DNA from 3 places in the Lentzea sp. NPDC058450 genome. Region 3 is predicted to be linked to each of the others. Evidence: riboswitches for the same ligand, from Rfam matches in the RefSeq annotation. Region 3 holds a riboswitch; each other region holds the start of a gene.
What was found. A riboswitch is a leader RNA that binds a small molecule or an ion and turns the genes downstream of it on or off. The one in region 3 is predicted to bind S-adenosylmethionine.

Region 1 (2,257 bases), on a different contig from region 3:
GGGGATCGTGCGCAGGCCCTCGCGCAGGCGGGCCAGCAGCTCCTGCTCGTGCGCGACGGTCTGCTCCCAGTGCCGCGACAGGATCTCGCAGGCCGCGGCCAGCGCGTGCACGCCGACGACGTTCGGGCTGCCGGCCTCGTGCCGCTCGGGCACCGCGGACCAGGCCACGCCGAGGCGGTCGCCGTGGTCGGTGACCTTGGAGGTGGCGCCGCCGCCGACCAGGTACGGCTGGGCCTGCTGGAGCCAGTCCGCACGGCCGACCAGCACACCGGCGCCGAACGGGGCGTAGATCTTGTGGCCGGAGAACGCGATGTAGTCGACGTCCAGCTCACGCACGTCGATCGGGCGGTGCGGGGCGAGCTGGGCGGCGTCGAGAGCGATGCGCGCGCCGTGACGGCGGGCGACCTTCGCGAGCTCGGCGACCGGCCACAGCTCCCCCGTGACGTTGGACGCCCCGGTGACGATCACGAGCCTCGGGCCGACCGGGGCGGCGGCAAGAGCCCGGTCCAGCGCGACAATTGCGGCGCCGGACGAAGACGGTGCGGGGATCCGCTGGACGTGCGGACCCCTCCAGGGGAGCAGCGCGGCGTGGTGCTCGCTGTCGAACAGGACGACGGCGGTGTTGCGGGGAACGCTGCGCGCCAACAGGTTCAGCGAGTCCGTGGTGTTGCGGGTGAAGACGACGGTGTCGGAAGAACGCGCCCCGACGAACCGGCGGATGCGGTCGCGGGCCTGCTCGTAGACGCGGGTCGAGACCTGGGAGGCGAACCCGGCGCCGCGGTGCACGCTGGCGTACCAGGGCAGCAGCTCGTCGACGGCGTCGCGCACCTCCTGCAGACAGGGCGCCGAGGCCGCGTGGTCGAGGTTGGCGTAGGTGACGCGCTCTCCGGTGACCAGTGGAACGCGCAGGTCAGCGCCAACAACAGCCGGAACCGCCGTGGTGGTGCTGGGGGTGATCGCGAGCGTCATCGAGCTGCCTCCGAGGCCAGGGGGCCTTTGTGTGGAGGCCCGCGCTTGACCGGCGCCCAACGCGCCGGACCAGGTCCTCACCAAGGGCACCCCACCGCGGTTGGAGGGTTGCCGGCCAGCAAGCTTGGGCTTGACGCTGGCTCTCATGACCTGCCGACGACGTTAGCGGAGGGTGACCGCGCCGTCGACACCCCGATCACATCGTGAGAAGCCTCGGAGACCGACTAATCGCCGGTCTCGCCCTTCCACCTGGCGTAGCGCCCGGCCCGGTCGACGGCACGTATGCGCCGCTCAGCGGCGTCGCGCGTCTCCTCCGTGGTGACGATGAGCAACTGGTCCTCTGTCTGCAGCCGGGTCGTCGGCTGTGGCGTGAAACTCTTCCCCGAGCGCACCACGAGGCTGACTGTGGCGCCGCTCGGCAACCGCAGCTCGGACATGTAGACGCCGTGCAGCTTCGAGCCGCGCTGGATGTGCACCTGGAGCAGTTCGGCGCCCAGCTCGTCGAGCGGGGACGAGTCGACCTGGACCTCCAGCGCCTCCCCCGTCTTCACCAGCCCGAGCCGCCGCGCGAGGAACGGCAGTGTCGTGCCCTGCACGATCGTCAGCACGATGACCAGCAGGAACACCACGTCGACGAGTTGCCGCGCGCCCTCCACGCCCTGGATCAACGGGATCAGCGCGAACACGATCGGCACCGCGCCGCGCAGTCCCGACCAGGAGAGGAACGCCTGTTCCCGCCACGGCACCTTGAACGGCAGCGAGGACAGCACCACCGACAGCGGCCGGGCGACGAACGTCAGCACCACGCCCGCGACCAGCGCGGGGAACAGCACGTCGAGCAGCCGTTGCGGGGAGGCGTAGAGGCCGAGGAGCACGAAGAGGCCGATCTGGGCGAGCCAGCCGAGGCCTTCGGCGAACGAGAGGGTGTCGGCGCGGTGCGGCAGGCGGGCGTTGCCGAGGACCAGCGCGGCGACGTAGGTGGCGAGGAAACCGGACGCGTGCACGAGATCTCCGGCCGTGTAGGCCATCACGCACACCGCCACCGTGGCGAGCGGGTACAGACCGGTGGAGGGCAGCGCCGCGCGTCTCAGCCCCGCGCCGCCGAGGAACCCGAGCACGACGCCGATCAACGCGCCCGCGCCCAGTTCGTAGATCACCAGCAGCGGCGCGGTCCACGAGATCTGGTCCGACGACGCCAGCAGCACGACGGCGATGTAGACGGGCGCGTCGTTGAGGCCGGACTCCAGTTCGAGCGCGCCGGTCAGCCGAGCGCCGACGCCCAACGAGC
Region 2 (2,257 bases), on a different contig from region 3:
AGCCGGGTGACCGACGTGAGCGCCACGAGCAGCACGATGAACGGCATCGAGCGGCCCAGGTCGGTGACGAAGCTGAGGATCCTGTGCACCGCGGCGTTCGGCCGCAGCCCACCCTTGGCGGTGAGCTGAAGCCAAACACCCACGGGAACGCCGAGCAGTGTTGCGATGACCGTGGAGACGCCGACCATGTACAGCGTTTCTCCGGTGGCCTCGACGAGATACGCGATCACGTCGGACCAGGGTGTTGCAGACCTCACGCAGCTACTCCCTGCGGCCCCTTCAGGGACCTCTGCACAGCGCCGCCGGCCTCGCCGATCCACTCCAGCGCGGAGTCGGACCGCTCACCGTTCAGGCCGAGCCGGAACCGCGCGACGGGCGTCTCGCCGAGGCGCGTCAGGCCACCGCCGACGATGTTGAGCTCGACGCCGAACCGGTGCGCGGCCTCGGGCAGCAGCGCGCCGACCGCGGCGAACCCGACGAGCACGACGTCCGCGACGCGGTCGTAGGCGCTCTCGTTGATCGGGTTCAGGTCCACGGCGGGCAGCAGCGAGCTGCTCGTGCGGCTGCCGGGGTTGTTGACCAGGTCGAGCACCTTGCCGTGTTCGACGACCTTGCCCTGCTCCAGCACGGCCACGTCGTCGCAGATCTTCCGGACCACGCCCATGTCGTGCGTGACGACGAGCACGGTCACACCGAGCTCAGCGCGCGCACGGTCGAGCACGGTCAGCACGGAGCCGGTCGTCTCGGGGTCGAGGGCACTCGTGGGCTCGTCCGCGAGCAGGACGCTCGGGTTGGCGGCCAGCGCACGCGCCACGGCGATGCGCTGACGCTGCCCGCCGGACAGCTGGTCGGGGTACGAGGCGGCCTTGTCGGTGAGCCCGACGAGGTCCAGCAGCTCGCCGACCCTCGTCCGTCGCTGCGGTCCGGGCACGCCGGCGGACTCGAGCGGCAGGGCGATGTTGCCGGCCGCGGTGCGCTGACGGAGCAGCGAATCCCCTTGCGGCACAACGCCGATCTGCCGGCGCGCGGCGCGGAGGGCACTGCCGTCGAGGCTGGTGATGTCGGTGCCGTCGACGCGGATCGCCCCGGAGTCGGGACGCTCCAGCAGCGCGACGCAACGGGCGAGCGTCGACTTGCCGGCGCCGCTCGGGCCGACGACACCGAGCACGGTGCCGGCCTCGACGTCGAGGGTCACGCCGTTGAGGGCGGAGACGCCCTGGAAGGACTTGGTGAGGTTTTCGACAGTGATCACTTCTGCTCCACGGCTGCGCGCGACGGCACACCGTCCGATGTGGACGTGCGCGGTCGAGGTGTGCTGCTCAGGGGGTGCGCCACTCTGCGTTTGAGTGCGCGTCAAAGGACTTTGAGAAGGCGCCTTAGACGAGGTGGCGACGACATGCAGAAGCGGTGCGACGGCACTGGTCGACAACTCGACGGCGCGTCAGCATTCGCACGGTACCCATGGTGCTCCTCCATCGGTCCTGGCGTTAGCACCTGCCCGCATCCAGCGGGTGGTTGCTGCGACGTCGTAGAGCCAGGTCTCTCAGTCGCTCCGGATGGCAAGTAGCAGTCAACCGGACGGACGTTCGGTTGCGCAAGCCAGAATCCGATTCGTTCGACAGATCACACTGTTGGCCGAAGGATCCCCGGCCTAGACCTCGGCGATCCGGATGAAGTCGATCACCGACAGCTGCTCGCCCCTGAGCTGCGGGTCGATGCCGGCCTTTTCCAGGATCTCGTCGACGTTCGGCGACCACGCCTTCAGGGCCGATCGCAGCGTCTTGCGGCGCTGGGCGAAGGCCGCGTCGACGATCTGGAAGAGCTTCTTCCGGTCCACTGTAGATAGTGGCTTTTCGTGCCTGCGGAAGGAAACCAGGCCCGAGTCGACGTTCGGGGCAGGCCAGAAGACGTTCTTGCCGATGGAGCCGGCCTTCTTGGCTTCGGCGTACCAGGCCAGCTTCACGCTGGGGACGCCGTAGATCTTGTTGCCCGGCTTCGCGGCCATCCGGTCGGCCACCTCGGCCTGGACCATCACCAGGCCCTTTTGGAGGCTCGGGAGTTCGGCCAGGAGGTGTAGGACGACGGGGACCGCGACGTTGTACGGGAGGTTGGCGACGATCGCGGTGGGTTGTACCGGCAGGTCCTCTTGGGTGACTTTCAGGGCGTCTTTCTCGACCACGTGGAGTTTGGGGGCGTTGGCTGGGTCGAGCTCTTGCGCCGTCTGCGGGAGCCTTCGGGCCAGGGGTGGGTCGATTTC
Region 3 (2,257 bases):
CCCGCGCCGGACGTGAGCTAACGACGGCTGTGCGCGGCCACGATCCGGAGCACGGCGCGCTCCAGCGCGTAGTCGGCGTCGGCCGCCACGCCCTTCACGTCGGCGTTGAGCCCCGCGACCACCTGCATCGCGTCGGCGAGACCCGCCTGGTCCCAGCCGCGGGCCTGCGCCTGCGCCTTCTTGATCTTCCACGGCGGCATGCCGAGCGGACCGGCCAGGCTGAACGGGTCGGCCCGGCCCACGGCGGACACGCGCGCGACCGTGCGCACCGCGTCCGCGAGCGCGTCCGCGACCAGCACGTGCGGCACACCGAGCTGCATCGCCCAGCGCAACGCCTCCATCGCGCCCGCCCGGTCCCCCGTGACGGCCTTCTCCGCGACGGCGAACCCCGTCACCTCGGCCTTGCCCTGGTGGTAGCGGCGGATCTCCTCGACCGTCACCTTGCCGTCGGTGTCGGACACGAGCTGCGACGAGGCCGCGGCGAGCTCGCGCAGGTTCGTGCCCACGGCGTCGATGAGCGTGGCGACGGCCTCCGGGTCGATCTTGCCGCCCGCCCGCCGCACCTCGTTGCGCACGAACGCCTCGCGCTCGGCCGGCTTGGTGACCTTGGCGCACTCCGTGACCGCCGCACCGGCCTTCTTCAGTTGTCCCGGCAGGTCCTTGGCCGCCTTGCTGCGGCCACCGCCGGTGTGCAGGACGACGAGCGTGACCCCGTCCGCGGGCGCCTTGACGTAGGAGAGCACCGTGTCGGCGACCTCCTTGCCGATGTCCTGCGCGTTCTGCAGGACGATCACGCGCCCCTCCGCGAACAGCGACGGACTCACCAGTTCGGCGAGCTCCGGAGGCGTGAGATCAGTCACCGGGACGCGGGTCAGATCGGCCGTCGAATCGACCTCGCGGGCAGCGTCCAGAGCCGCCCGAACAGCCCGTTCGACCAGCAACTCCTCTTCACCGACGATGAGGTGCAGTGACTCCGGTGCGCTCACGACCGGCATCCTCCCACGTCTCGGATCGTGGGCGTCTGTGGCTCGGAAACCGAGCTATGCCGTAGCTTGGTCACCACAACTGAACACCGCTCATCCAGAGGGGCAGAGGGAACGGCCCGAAGAAGCCCCGGCAACCGGCGTCAGCGCTGTGTGCACATACCTGTGGACGCATCTGAGCGCAGACGATCACGGTGCCAATTCCGACCCGTTCGATTTCGCGGGAAAGATGAGGAGATACCTCGCGATGACTGCTGTCACTGTGCCCACGAGCACCCAGTTCGACCTCGGCCCGGCCCGCGCGCTGCTGTGCCGTGAGTGTGGAAACGAAACCCCTCTCGCTCCTGAGTACGCCTGTCTCGAGTGTTTCGGGCCGCTGGAAGTGGCCTACGACTTCGGGAAGATCCGGCGCGAGGACATCGAGGCCGGCCCCAGGTCCATCTGGCGCTACCGCGGCCTCCTCCCCGTTCCGTCCACTGTGGAGCAGCACCCGAACACCGATCCCGGCGGCACCCGCCTGGTCGAGGCGCACAACCTCGCCAAGGCCTTGGGCGTCCGCAAGATCTGGGTGAAGGACGACACCGGCAACCCCACCCACTCGTTCAAGGACCGCGTCGTAGGCGTCGCGCTCGCCGCCGCCCGCGAACTCGGCTTCAAGGTGCTGGCCTGCCCGTCCACCGGCAACCTGGCGAACGCCGTCGCCGCGGCCGCCGCCCGTGCCGGCTGGAAGTCCGTCGTTCTCGTCCCCTCCAACCTCGAACGCGCCAAGATCCTCATGAGCGCGGTGTACGAAGGCGCCCTGATCGCCGTCGACGGCAACTACGACGACGTGAACCGCCTCGCCCAGGAGCTCGCCGCGGAGAACGAGGACTGGGCGTTCGTGAACGTCAACGTCCGCCCGTACTACGCGGAAGGCTCGAAGACGCTCGGCTACGAGGTCGCCGAACAGCTCGGCTGGCGCCTGCCCGACCAGATCGTCGTGCCGATCGCGTCCGGCTCGCAGCTCACCAAGGTCGACAAGGCGTTCCGCGAACTCGGCCAGCTCGACCTGGTGGAAGCCTCGCCGTACAAGGTGTTCGGCGCGCAGGCCACCGGCTGCTCCCCGATCTCCGCCGCCTTCAAGGCGGGCCACGACGTCATCCGCCCGGTCCGCCCGGACACCATCGCCCGGTCCCTGGCAATCGGCGCCCCGGCCGACGGCCCGTACGTGCTCGACGCGGTGCGCCGCACCAACGGCGCCATCGAGGACGTCACCGACGAAGAGGTCGTCGAGG

Region 1: another riboswitch for S-adenosylmethionine. It lies ahead of ACFWNN_RS11675 (aminotransferase class V-fold PLP-dependent enzyme); the one in region 3 lies ahead of thrC (threonine synthase).
Region 2: another riboswitch for S-adenosylmethionine. It lies ahead of ACFWNN_RS44270 (methionine ABC transporter ATP-binding protein); the one in region 3 lies ahead of thrC (threonine synthase).

What each region holds. Positions count from the first base shown of each region.
Region 1 covers NZ_JBHXLO010000006.1:14,005-16,261, reverse strand. Annotated here, with positions in the region: gene ACFWNN_RS11675 (aminotransferase class V-fold PLP-dependent enzyme) at 1-969, opposite strand, end outside; SAM riboswitch class IV at 1,006-1,120, opposite strand; gene ACFWNN_RS11670 (potassium/proton antiporter) at 1,194-2,257, opposite strand, start outside.
Region 2 covers NZ_JBHXLO010000054.1:32,317-34,573, forward strand. Annotated here, with positions in the region: gene ACFWNN_RS44265 (methionine ABC transporter permease) at 1-257, opposite strand, end outside; gene ACFWNN_RS44270 (methionine ABC transporter ATP-binding protein) at 254-1,252, opposite strand; SAM riboswitch class I at 1,470-1,563, opposite strand; gene rsmA (16S rRNA (adenine(1518)-N(6)/adenine(1519)-N(6))-dimethyltransferase RsmA) at 1,652-2,257, opposite strand, start outside.
Region 3 covers NZ_JBHXLO010000032.1:96,862-99,118, reverse strand. Annotated here, with positions in the region: gene ACFWNN_RS36360 (hypothetical protein) at 1-16, shown strand, start outside; gene holA (DNA polymerase III subunit delta) at 18-986, opposite strand; SAM riboswitch class I at 1,074-1,219, shown strand; gene thrC (threonine synthase) at 1,231-2,257, shown strand, end outside.